2 regions of the Clostridium sp. HCS.1 genome follow, and region 2 is predicted to be linked to the other one. Evidence: riboswitches for the same ligand, from Rfam matches in the RefSeq annotation. Region 2 holds a riboswitch; the other holds the start of a gene.
What was found. Region 2 has a riboswitch for S-adenosylmethionine ahead of metK (methionine adenosyltransferase). Riboswitches for the same ligand answer to the same signal wherever they lie in the genome.
Positions count from the first base shown of each region.

Region 1 (10,887 bases), 170 kb from region 2:
ATAATTACAGGATGTAATTACAATGCATAATGGGTAATGCATTATGCATTAGAATTTTGAGAAACTCCTTAGGGAGTTTCTTCCTTAATTCTACATTTTACATTCTACATTTTACATTCTACATTTTACATTTTACATTTTACAAAGGGGGATTTTAAATGGGAATGAAGAGTAAAAGTCCTAAAGCTTATTATTTCTTAGCTCCAGCACTGATTTCAATATGTATATTCACATTATTTCCAGTATTATCAACAGTATTTTATGCTTTTACTGATTATACTCAATATTCTAAAGGTGAAATTAAGTTTGTAGGTTTATCAAACTTTGTAGAAGTTTTGGTGGGACCATTTAAGGAAACATTTTTACCTGTATTTGGATGGACAATGATTTTTGCAATAATATCAACCCTTGGATGCTTCTTATTAGGTTTAGTTATAGCATTAGTTTTAAATAACCCTAACATTAAAGAAAGAGGATTTTATAAAGGAATTTTAATACTTCCTTGGGCGTTACCAGCATCAGTTGCAATTATATCATTCCAAGGATTATTTAATGGAAGCTATGGACAAATAAATAATTTCTTAATGCAAATTAATTTAATTCAAGAACCTATAAAATGGCTAACAGATCCTAATTTAGCAAGAATAAGTATATTAATGGTTAATATATGGCTTGGATTCCCATATATGATGAATGTTTGCTTAGGTTCTTTAGCAGCAATACCAGAAGTATATTATGAAGCAGCAGAGGTAGATGGAGCTAGCAAGTGGAAGCAATTTATGAACATAACAATACCATCAATAGCTAAAACTGCATATCCACTTATAATATCATCCTTTGCATTTAATTTTAATAATTTCGGTTCTGCTTATTTAATTACAGGAGGTAACCCTCCAAGATTAAATACTCAATTTGCAGGATATACAGACATATTAGCATCAGTAAATTACAAACTTTCAATGCAATTTGGTAGATTTGAGATTGCATCTGCACTTAGCATAATAATATTTATAATAATTGCATCAATTTCAGTTATTCAAATGAAAGCATCTGGTCAGTTTGAGGAGGTTGAATAATATGCAAATAGAAATAAATTCAAAAAGTATGGCGATGAATAAAGAAAAAGTCGTGTATAAAAAGAAGTTAAGACCTGATGAAATAAGAACAGCTTGGTTTGGAAGAATATTTATATGGATAATGATATTAATAACATTATTTCCTATAGTAGCTGTAATTTCTGCATCTATGGCAAAGGGAAGTTCATTTACTCAAACATCATTTTTCCCAGCAGAATGGACACTTGATAATTATGTAAAAGTACTTGAAAAAACAAATTTCTTATTATGGCTTAGAAATTCACTAATTATTTGTACTAGTGTTGCAGTTCTTCAATTAGTGTTATCAGTTCCAGCAGCTTTTGCTTTCTCTAAGCTAAGATTCTGGGGAAGAAAAAAAGGACTTATGAGTTTATTAATTCTTCAAATGTTTCCAGCTGCTATGGCATTACCAGCAATAATGGGAATAGTTTTCACATACAACTTAACTAATAAACCAATAGTGCTAATACTTATATTAGCTGGTGGTAGTGCATATAATATTTGGCTTTTAAAGGGTGCAGTAGATGGTATTCCAGATGAATTAGTTGAAGCAGCATACATTGATGGGGCATCTACATTTAAAGTATTTACATCAGTAATACTACCTTTATTAAGAAATATGTTAATAGTAATATTCTTATTTGCATTTATAGGAGCTTATAGTGAATTTATGTTTACTTCAGCAATATTAAAAAATGCAGATGTACAAACTATTGTAACTGGATTACAAAAATTTATTAAGGATCAATTCTCAGCAAATTGGACTCAATATTCAGCAGCAGCAGTAATGGCTACTACACCAATTGTAGTTATATTTATGCTTTTCCAAAAGTATATAGCAGGTGGATTAGTTTCTGGATCAGTAAAGGAATAGTGTATTATATTAAGGTAAACATTATAAAAATATAGGTGATAATGGAAACGGTACCGAATATTTTGTCGAATTTTGGAGGGATTTATGATTAACATAAGAGATATTGCAAATATAGCTGGGGTAGGGGTTAGTACGGTATCACGTGTAATTAACAATCATCCAGACGTTAAGGAGCAAACAAGAGAAAAAGTTTTAGAGATTATAAAAGAGAATAATTATATACCAAACAACAGTGCAAGAAATTTAAAAAAGAACAATTCAAATAATATTGGGGTATTAATAAAAGGGGTATTTAATCCTTTTTTCTCAGAAATGTTAGATTTAATTAGTAAAAGAATATCTAAAGCTGGTTATTCAATGATATTAGAACATCATGACTATCTAAGTGATGATGAAATGAATAATTTAATATCCATAATAAAGGAAAAAAGACTACAAGGTGTTATATGTCTTGGAGGCAACTTTACAGACGTAAAAAATGATGACTTTAAAGATATTAATGTTCCTGTAGTGCTAACATCTATTAATCATAAGTATGGAAAAGAGTTATCTAAATTTTCATCAGTATCCATAGATAATGAAAAGGCAGCCTATTCGGCTACTAAATATTTAATAGATTTTGGCCATAGAAATATAGCTTTAATGCTAGGGGATGAATATGATATTGGAATTAGTCATCGAAGAGAAGCTGGATATTTACAAGCTTTGATTGATAATGGTATTTCAGTTAATAGGGAATATAGAATTTTAGGGAATTATGATTATAGAGGAGCCTATGAAGAAACTAAAAAATTTTTAGATGAACATAATGAAGTTACAGCTATATTTGCAATATCAGACATAATGGCTGTAGGATGTGCTAAGGCTATAAAAGACAGAGGGTTAATAGTAGGAAAAGATATTTCAATTATAGGATTTGATGGTATGGATATAAGTGAATTTTATAACCCTACTATAACAACAGTTATACAACCTAAAGTGGAAATGGCTAAAATTAGTGTTGATTTATTATTAGATTTAATGATGAATAAAACAGATAATAAACACATTATTCTTAATACAGAATTAATAAAAAGAGAATCAACAAACCCTAGGATAGAATAATAAAAATTATTATTATAAATTTTAAGATTATACCCTGAAACAGAATTTTGCAAATCTTTTATTAAAAATGTTATACTAGCGTTGTGTAAAATATATGAAAATTTGGCAGAAATGAGGTAGTAAAATGGAAAGAAGTAGTGGAATATTAATGCATATTTCATCATTACCTGGAAAGTATGGAATAGGTACTTTTGGGAAACAAGCCTTTTCATTTATAGATTTCTTAAAAAAAAGTGGACAAAAATATTGGCAGATACTTCCCCTGGGGCAAACAGGATATGGAGATTCTCCATACCAATGTTTTTCAGCTTTCGCTGGTAATCCATACTTTATAGATTTCGATATATTGGAAGAAGAAGGCTTATTAAATAAAGGTGATTATGAAAATTTAGATTATGGATCAAAAGAAGATACAGTTGAATATCAAAAGTTATTTATTAATAAAAATAAAGTTCTTAGAATTGCTTATGAAAATTCAAAAGGAAAGTATACTAAGGAATTAAAGAAATTTATAGCTGAAAATAAATTTTGGATAGAAGACTATTCTTTATATATGGCAGTTAAAAATCATTTTGATTTAGTTAGTTGGTATAATTGGGATGATGATATAAGACTTAGAAAAAAAGAAGCAATAAATCATTATAAGACATTACTTAAAGATGAGATTAATTATTGGATATTCATTCAATATATTTTCTTTAAGCAATGGAATAACTTAAAGAAATATGCTAATGAAAATGAAATAAATATAATAGGAGATATACCAATATATGTAGCTGAAGATAGTGCAGATATTTGGAGTAATCCTAAATATTTTAACCTAGATAAGGATATGAAACCAATAACAGTTGCAGGATGTCCTCCAGACACATTCTCATGCACAGGTCAATTATGGGGAAATCCTATTTACAATTGGAAGGCTCTTGAAGAAGATGGATATGATTGGTGGATAAAAAGAGTTAGAGAGAGTTTCAAAATATACGATGTAGTTAGAATTGATCATTTTAGAGGATTCGAAGCTTATTGGGAAATTCCATATGGAGATAAAACTGCAGAGAATGGTCAGTGGACAAAGGGACCTGGAACTAAGCTTTTCAAAGCAATAAAAGATAAAATTGGAGATGTAAAAATAATTGCAGAAGATTTAGGAATGATGACAGATGAAGTAATCAAACTTAGAGATTATACAGGTTTCCCAGGAATGAAAATACTTGAATTTGCTTTTGGTGGAGAAGATAGTGGAGATTTACCACATAACTATCCAGTAAACTGCGTAGCCTATACAGGAACTCATGATAATGATACAGTATGTGGCTGGTACAACTCAACAGGAACTACAGCAGAAATAGAAAAGGCTAAGAAATATCTTAATTTAACTTACGAAGAAGGTATTGCTAGAGGTTTAATAAGAGGAGTATGGTCTAGTACTGCTTACCTAGCAATTACAACTATGCAAGATTTCTTAGGACTAGGAAAAGAAGCTAGAATGAACTTCCCATCAACTCTAGGAGGCAACTGGATGTGGAGAGCAAAAGAAAGTGATTTTACTGATAAACTAGCAAAAGAAATTTATGATTTAACTAAGTTATATAATAGAGTAGCTAAGTAATAGGTAATAGGTAATAGTGAAGAGTGAATAGATAAGGTTAAGAGTTAGGAGTTTAAAAGGTGTCTGCTTTGTAGACACTTTTTTATTAGTTTATGTTTTAAATTGGTGTTGATAATGGAAAGGATGAAAGTTAATAAATAAATTTATTAACTTTCAATTCGTAATAGTTTAATATTAATCGCTTTCATTATTATTAACTTTACTTAATTCAATAGTTTCTTCTGTATTATTCCATTTTATAACTACATTCAACTTATCTTTATTCTTAGATTTTGATACAGAGCCAAATATCTCTTTATCATAATCGTCTTCAAAAGTAAAACCTCCAAATTTTTCGGCTGTTAATTCACTGTACTCAAAATATCCACCCGTACTGTTACCTGATAAGAATTCTGCATTTAAAGTAGCCTTTAATGGCAACTGTTCTTCTTGCCCTATATACTTAATATTAACTATATACTTATCGTTTTCATCAAATATCATTGTTGATTCCCAATTTAAACTTCCACCCTGATACGTTACTTTAGTTATAGTTTCACTCGTACACATAGTCATAATGATGCAATTTAACAGAATAGTAAATGTTAATAACAATTTCTTCACTTCTTATCATATACTCCTTTCAATATAAACATCTATTATATTACTCAATACAATACAATACAATTACTCACTTCCTATAAGTTTATCAATTCGTAATAGTTAAGATTATTCCTTCGTATTTTTAGTATCTCTTATTTCATCAATAATAGAATACGTACAATAGAGCATAGTAAAAACAATTATTGTTGCAACTGCAATACTAGTTTGTTCCTGGTCAAACCCTATTAATTCAAATAAAATAAGAAATCCGATAATAATAACAATTGATAATAAAAAAGCCCTAATAAAATTTTTACCATTATTCATAAATTACACCTCATAATATTTATTAACTCTTAATTAAATACAATTACTTAGATCCTATAAATTAATTTGTAATATTTCAAAATTAATATTCTTTATATAAGCTTGATATTAATGTATATCCTAAGACAATATTTGCTATAGTAAATACACTGCTAAATGAATTTGGAATTTGAATAAAAGTTAAAACTAAATATTGCATAGAAAAAATTAGAGAAGGTATTCCTAAAATTATTAATTTAGTAATATCAAATTTCCATTTTCCTTCCTTAGTTAATTCTGATAAAAACTTATCTAAACCTAATACCATACCAATTCCGCCAAAGAATATCAGCTTTACCATTGTAATTAACCAGTAGTTATAAATAAAAGTTATTTTTGCTTCTTCATAATGTTTTGCCAATATACTTGAACCTAAATAATATAAACTTATAAGAAGAATAAGATAAATAAGATATTTTACTGTATTTTTACTATTCATTTTATTTTTTCTCCCCAATACCTAGTATTTTAATACAAATGTATAATAATATATATTCTTATTATACATTAATTGGGATATAATTCCACAAAGATAATGACATTATACAGAATTGAAAAAATTAATTAATTATCAACATTCAAATAAAATAGAGTCTTTTATTATTAAAAATTAAATATTTATCATGGGATTCAAGTTAATGATTAATGTATAATAATTATATAATTTACTACAAAAGGAGAATAAAATGGATAAATCTTTAAAGATAGAAAAAACTAAAGAATTTGTGAAAAACAAACTATATGGAGAAGGAAGTGGACACGATTGGTTCCATATAGAAAGAGTATATAACTTATCTAAATATATAGCTGAAAAAGAAAATGCAGATTCTTTTATTGTTGAAATGACTGCATTATTACATGATATTGATGATTGGAAATTTTCAAAGTCCAATGATAGTAATACTACCGTTACAGAAGATTTCTTAAAGTCCATAGAAGTAGACGAATTATCCTCTGAAGCAATAATAAAAATAATAAAAACTATGTCTTATAAAGGTGGAGTTGTGGATTCAACCCAACATACAATTGAAGGGAAAGTAGTTCAAGATGCAGATAGATTAGATGCTATAGGTGCAATAGGAATAGCTAGAACCTTTGCTTATGGTGGCAGTAAAAATCGTCTAATGTATGATCCATCAATAAAACCTATGGATTTTAAAAACTTAGATGAAGTTAAAAATGCAGAAAATCATACAATAAATCATTTTTATGAAAAATTATTAAAATTAAAAGATTTAATGAATACAGATACAGCAAAGGAAATAGCAGAAAAAAGACATAAATTTATGGAAGAGTTTTTAGATGAGTTTTATAATGAATGGAACTTTAAAGGAATGGATTAATATTGTGTATTATTTCTCCTTCTTTTACTTATATTAATATAAGGAGTATAATATTAATAAAAGGGTGATAATTATGAAGGTGTTAGTAATGACTATTAACTTAAGGGCTGAATGGGTTCATTCATTAAAAGAAAAAAGAATGATAGTTAGAAGTGTAACTCAAAAGCTTAAAAATAAATTTAATATATCAGTAAATGAAGTAGGTAATCAAGACATTCATAATTATATTACTATTGGAGTATCAGCTATTTGTGCTACAAATGCACAAGTAGATTCAACATATGAAAATATAATAAATTTTGTTGAAGAAAATACTGATGCAGAATTAATGAATATAGATAGGGAAGTAATAATATTCTAAATATTTTCGTGATAGTTATTGACAATTTAAGTTAATAACAGTATAGTATTAATATAAAATTTAATAAACATTTTTTAATGTTTCTTATCAAGAGTGGTGGAGGGACTGGCCCTGTGAAACCCAGCAACCTGTAATAGGTGTGATAGGCTTAATTTTTATTGAGCTTAAATTACGCATATTAAGTTTGGTGCTAAATCCTGCAGCTTTTAAGCTGATAGATGAGAGAATAAATCAATAAGTGAATTTACACGCACTAGAGAATTTATTCTCTAGTGCGTTTTTTGTTTTTATTGAAGTTCTTATTAGGAGGGACGTAAATGATTGAAATTAGAAACTTAACTAAAAAATTTAATGATGTAGAAGTTATTAAAAATGTATCATTATCAATTGAAGAAGGAAAGATATATGGAATAATAGGACATAGTGGAGCAGGAAAATCAACTTTACTTAGATGTATAAATGGACTTGAAGGTTATGAAGATGGCTCAATAAATGTTATGGGAAAAGAAGTTAAAGATTTAAAAGGATATGAATTAAGAGAATTTAGAAAAAAGCTAGGTATGATATTTCAAGGCTTTAATTTATTAAATAGAAAAACTGTATTTGATAATGTAGCATTACCATTAGAAGTATGGGGCTTTGAAGAAGAATATAAAGAGTATAGAAATAATTTAGGGAATAAAAAAAGTATTGGCTATAGAGCTTATAGAAAGAAAAGAATAAATGAAAGGGTAAATGAACTTTTAGAATTAGTAGGACTTTCTGAAAAAGCAAAAGTAAAGCCAGCTAGTTTAAGTGGAGGGCAAAAACAAAGAGTAGCTATAGCAAGAGCATTAGCATTAGAACCTAAAATATTACTTTGTGATGAAGCAACATCAGCCTTAGATCCTAAGATAACAAAGGACATACTATCACTTTTATCTAAGATTAATAAAGAACTAGGTATAACTATTGTAATAGTAACTCATCAGATGGAAGTGGTAAAAGAAGTTTGTGAAAAAGTTGCATTAATTGAAGGAGGAATATTAAAGGCAGAGGGAAAAGCAGAAGAATTATTCTTAAGGCCAGGAGTATCATTAAAGAAATTCCTTGGAGAAGAAGAGGACCTTTTACCTAATAAAGGTATTAATATTAAATTATTCTTCCCAAGTACATCTTCAGAAAATGCTCTTATAACAAAGATGGCAAGAGATTTAAATGTAGATTTTTCAATAGTTTGGGGAAAGCTTGAAAAGTTTAGAGAAGATATATTAGGTAATTTAGTTATAAATATTGAGGAAGAAGATAAGGACAAGGTTATAGCTTATCTTCAAGAAAGAGATGTAGTATTGGAGGTGCTTAATTAATGTCAGAAATATTAATAGAAGGATTTAATAAAACCATAATAATGGTATTTTTCTCAACACTATTTTCAGTAATATTAGGTTTTATTCCAGCCATTGCGTTAATAGTAACAGCACCAAAGGGGTTAAGGCCTAATAAAGGAGTTTATAAAACTTTAGATACAATAATTAATATTTTAAGAGGTTTTCCATTCTTAATTTTAATGGTGGCAATAATGCCCTTTACAAAATTATTAGTAGGAAAGTCTATAGGAACCACAGCAGCAATAGTTCCACTTACTATAGCAGCAGCTCCATTTGTAGCAAGAATAATAGAATCAGCTTTAAAAGAAGTAGATCCAGGAGTAGTAGAGGCAGCTAAGTCCTTTGGAGCATCAAATATTCAAATAATATTTAAGGTTATGCTTAAAGAAGCAGTACCATCAATAATTTCAGGATTAACATTAACAATAATAAGCATAATTGGATATTCAGCTATGGCAGGAACAGTAGGCGCAGGTGGACTTGGTGATTTAGCAGTAAGATATGGGTATCAAAGATACCAAACAGATGTAATGATAGTAACAGTAGTAATCTTAGTAATAATAGTACAAGTTCTACAATCACTAGGAAACTACTTATATAAAAAATTATCACAATAAATTAAATTAAGGGGGCTTTAAATATGAAAAGAAAATCAATTTTATCAATTTTATTAGCAGGGGCTTTAGCAATGGGCTTAGTAGGATGTGGAAATAAGGCGGATGATAAATCTGGTTCAGCATCTGAAGATAAAACAATAACAATAGGGGTTAGTCCTGTTCCTCATAAGGAAATAGTAGAGCAAATAGTACCAGATCTTGAAGCGGAAGGATATACAGTAAAAATAGTAGAGTTTACTGATTATGTAACGCCTAATACAGCATTAGATGAAGGAGAATTAGATGCTAACTACTTCCAACACATAGCTTATTTAAATGAAACTAATGAAAGTAAGGGCTTAGACTTAACTTATACAGCAGCTATTCACTTAGAACCATTAGCAGCTTATTCTAAATCTATTACAGACTTAAAAGATCTTAAGGATGGAGCAACAGTTGCTATACCAAATGATCCATCAAATGAAGCTAGGGCTTTAAGATTAATTGAAAAGGCAGGTTTAATTAAATTAAATGATGGAGAATTAGTTACTCCTAAGGATATTACAGAAAATGCTAAGAACCTAAAATTTGAAGAATTAGAAGCAGCACAATTACCTAGAGTATTAGATGAAGTAGATTTAGCTGTTATCAATGGAAACTATGCACTTGAAGCAGGATTAAATCCATCTAAAGAAGCTTTAGCAATAGAAGATGCAAATGCAGAAGCAGCTAAAAATTACAGAAATATATTAGCTGTTAAAAAAGGCAATGAAAATAGCGAAAAAATTCAAGCATTAACAAAGGCTTTAACTTCTGAAAAAGTTAAGAAATTTATAGAAGAAAAATATAGTGATGGAACAGTAATTCCAGCATTCTAAAAAGTTGATTTTTAGGTATTTTTATAAAATTAATTAAAGGATTGTTAGTTACCTATAATAAAAGTAGATAAATATTATATGCAGTTCACTTAGAGTAAATCTAGGAAAGAATGAATATAATGTCTATCTACTTTTTTATTACAAATATAATTTAAATAAGCTCATATGTTATAATAGAATGAAAATAAAACTAAGGATGGTAGTAATGAAAAAAATATATATATTGTTAATGGCTATTTTTATTACTATTTTTACAGGATGCAGATATAGCGGAAATATAGAAACAATAAAAAATAAAGATACATTGGAAAGAGAAAATAGCAGACTTATAGAGTTAATTGATAATAAAACAAATGAAGTATTAGGAGATTATAAGAATAATGTAGCTATTTATTTTAAGAATTTAAATACTGATGAAGAATACACTTTAAATCCAGATAAATATTATATAGCTGCAAGTACAAATAAAGTTCCTTTATCGATGTTAATATTAGATGAAGTTATAGCTGGAAATAAATCATTAGATGATTTAATTCATTTTAGTGAAGAGGATAAGGAAGAAGGAAGTGGAGTTTTAAGTAGTTTAGATGAGGTTCCTGATATAACCATTAATGAAGCTATATATTTATCTATTGTAAATTCTGACAATATAGCTAAGAATATGTTATCACGAGTAGCAGAAACTAACATTACTGATTATATGAAAGAAA
Region 1 covers NZ_CP170704.1:3,156,428-3,167,314, reverse strand. Annotated here, with positions in the region: gene ACFYH6_RS15150 (maltose ABC transporter substrate-binding protein) at 1-4, shown strand, start outside; gene ACFYH6_RS15145 (sugar ABC transporter permease) at 159-1,076, shown strand; gene ACFYH6_RS15140 (sugar ABC transporter permease) at 1,078-1,971, shown strand; gene ACFYH6_RS15135 (LacI family DNA-binding transcriptional regulator) at 2,059-3,075, shown strand; gene malQ (4-alpha-glucanotransferase) at 3,200-4,684, shown strand; gene ACFYH6_RS15125 (hypothetical protein) at 4,859-5,287, opposite strand; gene ACFYH6_RS15120 (hypothetical protein) at 5,393-5,593, opposite strand; gene ACFYH6_RS15115 (hypothetical protein) at 5,676-6,071, opposite strand; gene ACFYH6_RS15110 (HD domain-containing protein) at 6,319-6,975, shown strand; gene ACFYH6_RS15105 (DUF503 domain-containing protein) at 7,049-7,336, shown strand; SAM riboswitch class I at 7,418-7,561, shown strand; gene ACFYH6_RS15100 (methionine ABC transporter ATP-binding protein) at 7,654-8,682, shown strand; gene ACFYH6_RS15095 (methionine ABC transporter permease) at 8,682-9,320, shown strand; gene ACFYH6_RS15090 (MetQ/NlpA family ABC transporter substrate-binding protein) at 9,344-10,177, shown strand; gene ACFYH6_RS15085 (serine hydrolase) at 10,383-10,887, shown strand, end outside.
Region 1: linked by a shared signal. The riboswitch ahead of ACFYH6_RS15100 (methionine ABC transporter ATP-binding protein) and the one ahead of metK (methionine adenosyltransferase) in region 2 are both predicted to bind S-adenosylmethionine.

Region 2 (10,887 bases):
GCTAGAATGAGAGTTTCATTAACTGGATTAACTATGGCTGAATACTTTAGAGATCAAGGCCAAGACGTGTTATTATTTATAGATAATATATTTAGATTTACACAAGCTGGTTCTGAAGTATCTGCTTTACTTGGAAGAATTCCTTCAGCTGTTGGTTATCAACCTACTCTAGCAACTGAAATGGGAGCCCTTCAAGAAAGAATTACATCAACAAAGAATGGATCTATTACATCTGTTCAAGCAGTATATGTTCCAGCTGATGACTTAACTGACCCAGCACCAGCTACAACATTTACTCACCTTGATGCCACAACAGTTTTATCAAGAAGCATTGCTGAACTTGGTATATATCCAGCTGTAGATCCTCTTGAATCTAATTCAAGAATATTAGATCCAAGAGTAGTAGGTAGAGAACATTATGATGTTGCTACTGAAGTTAAGAATATACTTGAAAGATATAAGGAATTACAAGATATAATTGCAATTTTAGGTGTTGATGAATTATCTGATGATGATAAGAAAGTAGTTGCAAGAGCTAGAAGAGTTCAAAGATTCTTATCTCAACCTTTCACTGTTGCAGAACAATTTACAGGAATGCAAGGAAGATATGTTCCAGTAAAAGAAACAGTAAGAGGATTTAAAGAAATATTAGAAGGTAAATATGATAATTTACCAGAATCAGCCTTCCTTTTTGCAGGAACTATAGAAGAAGTTATAGAAAAAGCTAAAACCTTAGAATAGGGGATGTGGGTATGAATAATATTTTTAAAATAACTATTATTTCTCCAGGAAAGAGTCCCTTAGAATTTGAAGGAGAAGCAGTAATAACATCTACTATTGATGGGCAGATTGAATTCAAATCTAATCATGCTCCTGCAATTATTAGTACAATTCCAACAACCACAACAATAATTAATGGTTCAAGTAAAAATAATCTTTTTACAGCTTCTGGAATAGTATATATAAAGGATAATGAGCTTAAGTTTTGTTGTGACTCAGCAGAAATATCATCAGATATTGATAGAACAAGAGCCTTACAATCAAAGGAAAGAGCTGAAAAAAGATTAAATGAAAAGAAAAATATCGATATAGAAAGAGCTAAGAGAGCATTAGCAAGAGCAAATGCAAGAATTAAGACTTTAGATATCAATAACTAATATAATTAGTAAATAGGAGCTGTTAGATAGCTCCTATTTGACAATATAGAAGATTAATTTTAGAAACTCCGCAAGGAGTTTTTTTATTTTTAAATTTTATTATAAAAATTTAAATAATTAAAATTATATTTTATAAATTTATATGAAATGGAATTTTTCGTGTAATTCCTGAACAAGCTATATTTATAATAGTATTAATTAAAAACTAGTAGTTAATTAAGATTTATTTAATTAAATATAAGACAATAATTATAAATGTAGCTTGTATAAAATTTTTAAGTATTGACAATTAATCACAAATTTCAACTAATTTTATATATTATATTATGACTATTATTTTTGAATAAAAAGAAAAAAACTGGACAATAATCATAAAAGAAAGGTAGGGGGAATTATGAAAAAGTATTTAAGAGTACTACCTATATTAACCTTTGTTTTATTAATTATTGGTACGGTTCCAGTAAAATCTGAATTAATTTCAGATGATTTTTATTTTTTAGAAGATAAAATTATTAACTATGGAACTTTTATAGAAAACGGAGTTAGATTAGAGTATAGTACAAAAGTTAGCACAGAAGATGAGATACTTAAATTAAAAAATAATTTTGAAAAACAATATAAAGTAAAAGTTAATATTGATAGTAATACTATTTCTATAAATGAAGATTCTATGGAAATTAGAGCAATAGTATGGAGCAATAAAAGAGATACAAAGGTTCAAATTACTTATATAAACAATAATAGTGATATTACTACTGTCCAATTAAAGAAAGAATTAGAACAAATTCGAAGTTTTGCAGATAAAAATATAAAATATTTTGAGTTTGTAAAGGTAAAAATAATAGAGGAAGAAAAGCAGAATATTTTAGATTTACTAAGGAGCAATATAGATGAAAAAACTATTGAAGAACTAGATATTTTAAATGGAAAAGTTTCAAAGGGGAAATTAATAGATGGAAGTAAAATTAATTTTTCTTTTATGACATATGATGAAGGAAAATATTTGGTTATCGGAACACCGGTGATATTCATAACATACTAACAATATATAATGGAGGATAATATGGAAAAAATTATAGTTGAAGGTGGTAATAAACTAAGGGGTGAAGTGAATGTTAGTTTAGCTAAAAATTCTGTTTTACCTATAATAGTTTCAAGTATTTTAAGTCCAAATGACATAGTTATAAAAAGTGCACCTATGTTAGAAGATGTAGTAGTATTAACTGATTTATTATTAGGTATGAATTGTAATATTGAAAGTAATGAAAATAGTGATCTTAAAATAAATACATCTAATTTAGAAAATGTTAATATGAATAGTGAATTAATTAGAAAGATGAGAGCATCCTTTTTAATTATGGGCCCCATGCTATCGAGATTTGGTAAGTGTAGAATATCAATGCCTGGAGGATGCAACATAGGTAGTAGACCTATAGATTTGCATTTAAAAGGCTTTAAACTTTTAGGCGCAGAAGTAGATATGGAGCATGGTTATGTAGAAGCTAAAGCAAAAAGATTAAAGGGAAATAGAATATATTTGGACTTCCCATCTGTTGGAGCAACTGAAAATATATTAATGGCAGCTGTTTTAGCAGAAGGAACAACTATTATAGAAAATGCAGCAGAAGAGCCAGAAATCTGGGACTTAGCAAACTTTTTGAACTCAATGGGTGCAAAGATTCATGGAGCTGGAGTAGGTAAAATTACAGTGGAAGGGGTAGATTCCTTAAAAGGAGTAACCTATAAGCCTATTTATGACAGAGTTGAAGCTGGTACCTTTATGGTGGCAGCAGCTATAACCAATAGCAAGATTACTATAAATGGTGCAAATGAAGATCACTTAAGACCAACAATAGAAAAATTAAAGGAATGTGGAGTTATATTTGAAAATATAAAAGAAGATACTATTTTAGTAGATGGAACAAGAACAAAGTCACCTGTAGATATAAAAACATTACCATATCCAGGCTTCCCAACAGATATGCAGGCTCAAATGATGGCATTACTATCAGTTACAAAGGGATCAAGTATTATTACTGAAACTGTATTTGAGAATAGATTTATGCATGTTGCTGAATTAGTTAGAATGGGAGCAAATATAAAAATAGATGGAAGAACAGCTATAATAGAAGGTGTAGGTACTTTAACCGGATGTGATGTTAAAGCAACAGATTTAAGAGCTGGTGCTGCTATGATATTAGCAGGCCTAGTGGCACAAGGAAAGACAGAAATTAGCGATTTATATCATATAGATAGGGGTTATGTTAATATAGAAGAAAAATTTAGGGGCCTAGGAGCCAATATATATAGAATTGAAAAATAATTTCATCTTTAGGTATATTATATTTAAATTGAATATTCTACATTTTAATAAGGAGTTGTCTAAAGGCAACTCCTATATTTATTTAAATCAGAATTTAAATGTAAAGTTTAAATAGTAACTTAACATAAAAAATAATATAAAGTATATTTGGGTAAATAAAACATATATTTAATTGTATTAATAAAAAGAGAGGTATCATTATGAAAAGAGATATTACATCTAATATAATATCTAGTATTCTAATATTAGTACTAATGATATTTGTACCAATATTTATAATTAAATCTATACCAGCTAAAGCAAATGGCAAAGATGAAGTATTGGAACCTAAAGAGGAAAATAAAGACATATTATTAAAGGGAAAGGATATTATCAGAGTAAATATTACAAAAGAAAATAGGATAGAAGAAGTTCAGATAGAAGAATATGTGAAGAGTGTTGTATCAGGAGAAATGTTAGTAACCTTTGATGATGAAGCTCTAAAAGCGCAAGCAATTGCAGCAAGGACATATATTGCTTCAAAAAGGCTTAGACCCTGTGATATTGCAAATGGTGGAGATGTATGTGACACAACTCACTGTCAAGTATATATAAGCAAGAATGAAAGATTTGAAAAATGGGGAAGTAATGCAGAGGAATATTGGAGTAAAATTTCTAATGCTGTTGATGATACTAAGGGAATGGTATTATCATATAATAATGAATTAGTTTTATATCCTCAATTCTTTTCTACAAGTTCTGGAATGACAGAGAATGCAGTAGATGTATTTTCTAGTTCAGTTCCTTATTTAGTATCTACAGAAAGTAAAGGTGAGGAAATAGCGCCAAAATTTGAAAGTGAATTTCCTTTTAGCATAACTGAATTTGTAAATAAAATTAATGATAAATATCCAGATGCCAGTATTACTTCCGAAAACTTAAAAGATAATATTGAAGTATTAAGTAGAAGTGAGGCTGGAGGTATTAAAGAATTAAGAATAGGGAAAATTAAAGCTAAAGGATTAGATTTTAGATTAACTTTAGGATTAACATCAACTAATTTTCAATATACTATAAATGAAAATGAGATAATTTTTAAATGCAAAGGATACGGTCATGGAGTAGGAATGAGCCAGTGGGGAGCCAATGTTATGGCTAACAATGGATCTAATTATAAAGAAATATTAACTCACTATTATACAGGAGTAGATATAACTAATTTAGTATTTAAGGAATAATATATAACAATAAAATATTAATAAAAGAAGACTATCTAAATAACTGATATATAAATCAGGTATTTAGATAGTCTTCTTTTTATGAAGTTTTATGTATTAAAAGTTATAAAAATGGCTATTGTTACAAATGTAAATACAAGCTAAATGTTGATAATTGTAGAAATTTGATGTAAACAAATATACTTTAATTTGTATTAATTTACTATAACAGGCAAGAATACAAAAAGGAGGTGTTGATATGAATAATAACAAAAAAGATAAGGTAAAAGACTTTTTCAGAAAGGAGGGCTTTTATTTAGTATTATTTCTTTGTTTATGCGTAATTGCTACTGTTGCTGTAGTGACAACTAGAAGAAATAAGTCATTAGAAGAAAGCAATAAAGCACAAAATGAATTTACTTTAAATGTTGATGATAAAGAAACTTCTGAAGTGAAAAAGCAAAATGCTGAAAGAGTTGAAGGTAATGGTGATGGTGAGTTAACTCAAGATGAAGAAGATATAGCTTCTAATGAAGAAGGTGTTGATGTTTCATCAGGAACAAATACTCAAGTTGTATTTTCAAATCCTATAGAAGGGGTAATATCAAGAGGATATACATATCCAAAGCCTCAAGCTATGTCTGATGGAACAAGTAGAAACATTAGAGGAATAAATATAAGTGCTGCTTTAGGAACCGAAGTTATGGCAGCTGCTGTTGGTGAAGTAAAAGAGATATCAACCAAAGTAGATGATGGTAATTATATAGTTATCGCTCACCCAAATGGTTTGTATACAAAGTATACTAATTTATCAAATGATATTAGGGTAAATGTTGGTGATAGAGTTACAGAAGAAACAGTTATAGGAACTGTTGGAAGTAGTTCAAAAATATTTACTAACACAGAGTTTGGAGAACATTTAAATATACAAGTTCAAGATTCAGATGGTAAAGATTTAGATCCAACAACTTATTTTACATTTAATGAAGAATAATTAAATGAAATTATTGTAAATAGTTCAAAATTAAAAAATGTAGAATGAAAAATGTAAAATTGTTGATGTAATTTATATAAGCTTGAAAAAGGTATATTCATTTTAGAACTCATTAAAGAGTTTCTACCTCAATTTTACATTTTCATTATTGGTTTTGTATTAACAGTAAATATTAAAGTATATGAATAAATTTTATTATAAAGGGAGGTAATATTTTTGAAGGATTATATAGAAGAGAGAGTTTTAGAAGTTGCAAAATATATTATAGAATCAAAAGATACAATTAGAAAAACTGCAAAAGTATTTGGAGTAAGTAAAAGTACAATTCATAAAGATATGACAGAAAGATTACCTAAGATAAATCCAACAATAGCCAAGGAAACACATTCAATATTAGAATTAAATAAAGCAGAAAGACATATTAGAGGTGGAAATGCTACTAAAATTAAGTACAAAACTTCTGGACAATAGAGATAGGTAAATAATTATTTATTAAGAATATAAAAATATTGAAGGTTTACCATATTCCATATATAATTAGAAATAGGGCAAATATTGTAAATTTTTATGTATAAGATATTGTTTTATTAAAATTATATAGTTTGAGATTAGGAGTGAACAGGAATGTGGTTTTGGAAGAATAGGGGTAATCTAGGGATCGACTTAGGAACAGCTACAGTTTTAGTTTATGCTGAGGGGAAAGGTGTAATACTTAAAGAACCATCAGTAGTAGCTATAAATAGAAATAACAATAAAGTACTTGCTGTTGGCGAAGAAGCAAGAAAAATGATAGGAAGAACGCCTGGAAATATAGTAGCAGTAAGACCATTAAAAGATGGTGTTATATCAGATTATGAAATAACAGAAAAGATGTTAAAGGAATTTATAAAAAAGGCTTACGGAAAGAGTAAGATTACAGCTCCTAAGGTAATAGTATGTGTTCCATCTCAAGCAACTGAAGTGGAAAAAAGAGCAGTAATTGATGCTGCAAGAAATTCAGGAGCAAAAAAGGTTAATTTAATTGAAGAACCACTAGCAGCAGCTATTGGAGCAGGTTTAGATATAACTAAGCCTAATGGGTCTATGGTAGTAGATATCGGTGGAGGAACTACTGATATCGCTGTAATATCCTTAGGTGGAATAGTTGTAAGGGCATCTATTAAAGTAGCTGGAGATTCTTTTGATGAAGCTATAATTAAATATGTTAGAAATAAGTACAAGATAATGATAGGTGAAAAAACAGCAGAAGAATTAAAAGTTACTGTTGGTTCGGCATTAAAGGATTCAAGGAAATTAACTACAACTATGAAAGGTAGAAATTTAATCACAGGATTACCAGATGAAATTTCTATTACATCTAATGAAATTAATGAAGCATTAAAGGAATCTGTATCATTAATTGTAGAGAGTGTTAAATCAGTATTGGAAAAAACACCGCCTGAACTTGCTTCTGATATAATTGAAAGAGGAATTTTAATGACTGGTGGGGGTTCTTTATTATTCGGATTGGATAAATTAATAGAACTTGAAACTGGCGTAAATGTTGAAATTGCAAATAATTCTGTTGAAGCAGTGGCAGAAGGAACAGGTAAGGTTTTAGGATATTTAGATAAGTTAGATATTAATATAAATGATGAAGAAATCAGTTTAATTGAATAAATGTAATTTCTACATAATTTAAAAGGAGCTTAAAGAGCTCCCTTTTTATTTATATTAAATTCTATAGAGAGTAAGATGATATAATAGCATTTGATATTACTTTAGCCATTTCCATGATTAAATATAATCTAATGCTTCTACTAGTAAAAAATGCAGCACTGTCACTAGAATCTACGATACCTATTATTGAAATATCCCCAACCTCTGGTAGTGATTTTCCAACTCCCTTTCCTGGGTGAATTGGATAATCACGAATATGAATTTCACCTATAGAATTTTCTTCTCCTAGGCAAGCATCTATTCCGATAATTAGTGAGTTTGGATGAAGTTTATTAATATAATTTAATTTTTCTTCAATATTTAAAGCATGAATAGGAGATTGTAGTGTTCCGAAAACTGGTAATAGGAAGTTCTTTTCTATTAAAATGCTACCTACTAGTGGACCAAGGGAATCACCAATGCATTTATCTGTACCTACACAAATTATTACTGTATTTTCATTCATATATTTTTTTATTTTATTAGCAATCTCAATGAAGGAATTATGATCATCATAATGTACTTTATGCTTCACTAGAATTCACCCCCCGATTATACCAATATATGTTTAAGATAATAAAAATATAATTAAATGTATAAAAAAATATAAATAGGAGAGTAATTAAATGAAGGTGGTGAATTATATGAAAAAATTAATACTATACATATTTACTATTATATTAGGTGCAAGTATACCTATTTATTTTTTACTTATTTGGGAGCCGTTAAAAAGTGAAGAAGTTTTAAGTAATAATATTTTAAGCCAAGATACAAATGAATATGATATGAATACAAAGGAAAGTTTAGAGAATAATTCAATAGAAACAGAAACTATTTTATTAAAGGAAAGTAATTTTTCAAATAGTTTATTTAATTATTTAGATAATGATAGAAAAGAAAAGTTAAATGTAATTATGAAAAAATTATCAGTTTTAGATTTTATTAAAATTAACAACTATTTTTCAGATAAAGATAATAATGAAAAAATTAATAAAGGTGTAGAATTAGCTAAAAAAAGAATGCCTACATCTGACTATGAAATATTTAAAAATATATTAGAAAACTCTATAAATTCCAGTATTTTGGACTAAATTTAAATTTAATAAATAAAAATGCTAAAAATATAATTTTAAAAAGATATTAGCATTAAATAGGAGAAAATGAAAGAAAAATAGAATAAAATAGTTATAATTTCGTTTAATGAACAAATATTACACTTGAAATTAATAAATAATAAATATATACTAGTCATTGTCAGTCGAGCGAGTAAAATCAAATGACTGAAATTAATTAAATAAATTTTATGGGGGAGTTCCCGAGTGGCCAAAGGGGGCAGACTGTAAATCTGTTACGTTTCGTTTCGATGGTTCGAATCCGTCCTCCCCCACCATTAAATTTATTTGAATATGCTGGCATGGCTCAACGGTAGAGCAGCTGACTTGTAATCAGCAGGTTGTAGGTTCGATTCCTATTGCCAGCTCCATAAAATGGGGGAGTTCCCGAGTGGCCAAAGGGGGCAGACTGTAAATCTGTTACGTTTCGTTTCGATGGTTCGAATCCGTCCTCCCCCACCATTTTAATTTAATTTTTATATGGAAGCATAGCTCAGCTGGGAGAGCATCTGCCTTACAAGCAGAGGGTCACAGGTTCGATCCCTGTTGTTTCCACCATATATGCTGGCATGGCTCAACGGTAGAGCAGCTGACTTGTAATCAGCAGGTTGTAGGTTCGATTCCTATTGCCAGCTCCATAATAAGGGGGAGTTCCCGAGTGGCCAAAGGGGGCAGACTGTAAATCTGTTACGTTTCGTTTCGATGGTTCGAATCCGTCCTCCCCCACCACAAAGACAATGTTAGTATACCTTGTCTTTTTTTGCTTATAAATAAAAATTATAAGAAAATAAATGTTTTACAGAAAATATTGACTATTCATAGTAAGAGTGATATAATCTGAAAAGTAAAATTTGATATTAGTTCTTATCAAGAGAGGTGGAGGGATAGGGCCCTATGAAACCCGGCAACCTACTTCATGTATTTGAGTGTGGTGCCAATTCCAGCAATTTGATTTGCAAGATAAGAAAAGTTATGATTTTTAACATCTCTTCTTATCGAAGAGATTTTTTTATTATATAGCTAAATTTTTAGAATTAATATCAAAATATGAAAGGAGATATTAATATGAGAAGATTATTTACATCAGAGTCAGTTACAGAAGGACATCCAGATAAAATTTGTGACCAAATATCCGATGCTGTTTTAGATAGCATCTTAGCACAAGATCCTATGGCAAGAGTAGCCTGTGAAACAGCTGTTACTACAGGAATGGTTTTAGTTATGGGAGAAATATCAACTAATTGCTATGTTGATATTCCAAAGCTAGTAAGAGAAACTGTAAGAGAAATTGGATATGATAGAGCTAAATATGGATTTGACTGTGATACATGTTCAGTTTTAACATCTATTGATGAGCAATCAGGAGATATAGCAATGGGTGTTAATGAAGCCTTAGAATTTAGGGCAGGAGAAAAGGATGAAGTAGAAGCTGTTGGAGCTGGAGACCAAGGTATGATGTTTGGTTTTGCAACTAATGAAACAGAAGAATTTATGCCATTACCAATAGCTATGGCTCACAGGTTATCAAGAAGATTATCTGAAGTTAGAAAAGATGGTACTTTATCATATTTAAGACCAGACGGAAAAACTCAAGTTACTGTTGAATATGATGATAATAAAGTAATAAGAATAGACGCCATTGTAATATCAACACAACACAGCGAAGAAGTTACTCAAGAGCAAATTAGAAATGACTTAATGGAGCATGTAATAAAAGCTGTAGTTCCAGCTGAATTATTAGATGATAAAACAAAATATTATATAAATCCAACAGGTAGATTTGTTGTTGGAGGACCACAAGGAGATAGTGGTTTAACAGGAAGAAAAATAATTGTTGATACTTATGGTGGATATGGAAGACACGGTGGCGGTGCTTTTTCAGGTAAAGATCCAACTAAAGTTGACAGATCAGCAGCTTATGCAGCAAGATGGGTAGCTAAAAATTTAGTTGCAGCAGGAATTGCTGATAAATTAGAAATTCAATTAGCTTATGCTATTGGAGTTGCTAAGCCGGTATCAATAGAAATTGAAACTTTTGGTACAGGCAAAAAATCTGAAGAAGAAATAGTAGCTATAGTAGAAAAGGTATTTGATTTAAGACCAGGTGCTATAATTAGAGATTTAGAGCTAAGAAGACCTATATATAAGCAAACAGCTGCTTATGGACACTTTGGTAGAATTGATTTAGATTTACCATGGGAAAACCTTAATAAAGTAGAAGAAATAAAAAAATATATGTAAAATTTTAAGCTTAATAAAGAGTTTATAAACTTTAATTAAAAAGGAGATAAATATTATATTTTAAGTTCTCTAGCCTTTGCTAAAGTAATTATTATAATATTTATCTCCTTGTTTTTATTCTTTAGAATTTATAAAAATATATCTAAATAATTTTTTATACTATAAC
Region 2 covers NZ_CP170704.1:3,324,265-3,335,151, reverse strand. Annotated here, with positions in the region: gene atpD (F0F1 ATP synthase subunit beta) at 1-741, shown strand, start outside; gene ACFYH6_RS15970 (ATP synthase delta/epsilon chain alpha-helix domain-containing protein) at 753-1,157, shown strand; gene ACFYH6_RS15965 (hypothetical protein) at 1,552-2,199, shown strand; gene murA (UDP-N-acetylglucosamine 1-carboxyvinyltransferase) at 2,221-3,480, shown strand; gene spoIID (stage II sporulation protein D) at 3,681-4,697, shown strand; gene ACFYH6_RS15950 (M23 family metallopeptidase) at 4,936-5,670, shown strand; gene spoIIID (sporulation transcriptional regulator SpoIIID) at 5,887-6,141, shown strand; gene mreB (rod shape-determining protein MreB) at 6,295-7,329, shown strand; gene yyaC (spore protease YyaC) at 7,391-7,903, opposite strand; gene ACFYH6_RS15930 (hypothetical protein) at 8,013-8,459, shown strand; tRNA gene ACFYH6_RS15925 (tRNA-Tyr) at 8,674-8,758, shown strand; tRNA gene ACFYH6_RS15920 (tRNA-Thr) at 8,777-8,851, shown strand; tRNA gene ACFYH6_RS15915 (tRNA-Tyr) at 8,858-8,942, shown strand; tRNA gene ACFYH6_RS15910 (tRNA-Val) at 8,963-9,038, shown strand; tRNA gene ACFYH6_RS15905 (tRNA-Thr) at 9,044-9,118, shown strand; tRNA gene ACFYH6_RS15900 (tRNA-Tyr) at 9,125-9,209, shown strand; SAM riboswitch class I at 9,342-9,447, shown strand; gene metK (methionine adenosyltransferase) at 9,546-10,721, shown strand; gene nagA (N-acetylglucosamine-6-phosphate deacetylase) at 10,876-10,887, opposite strand, start outside.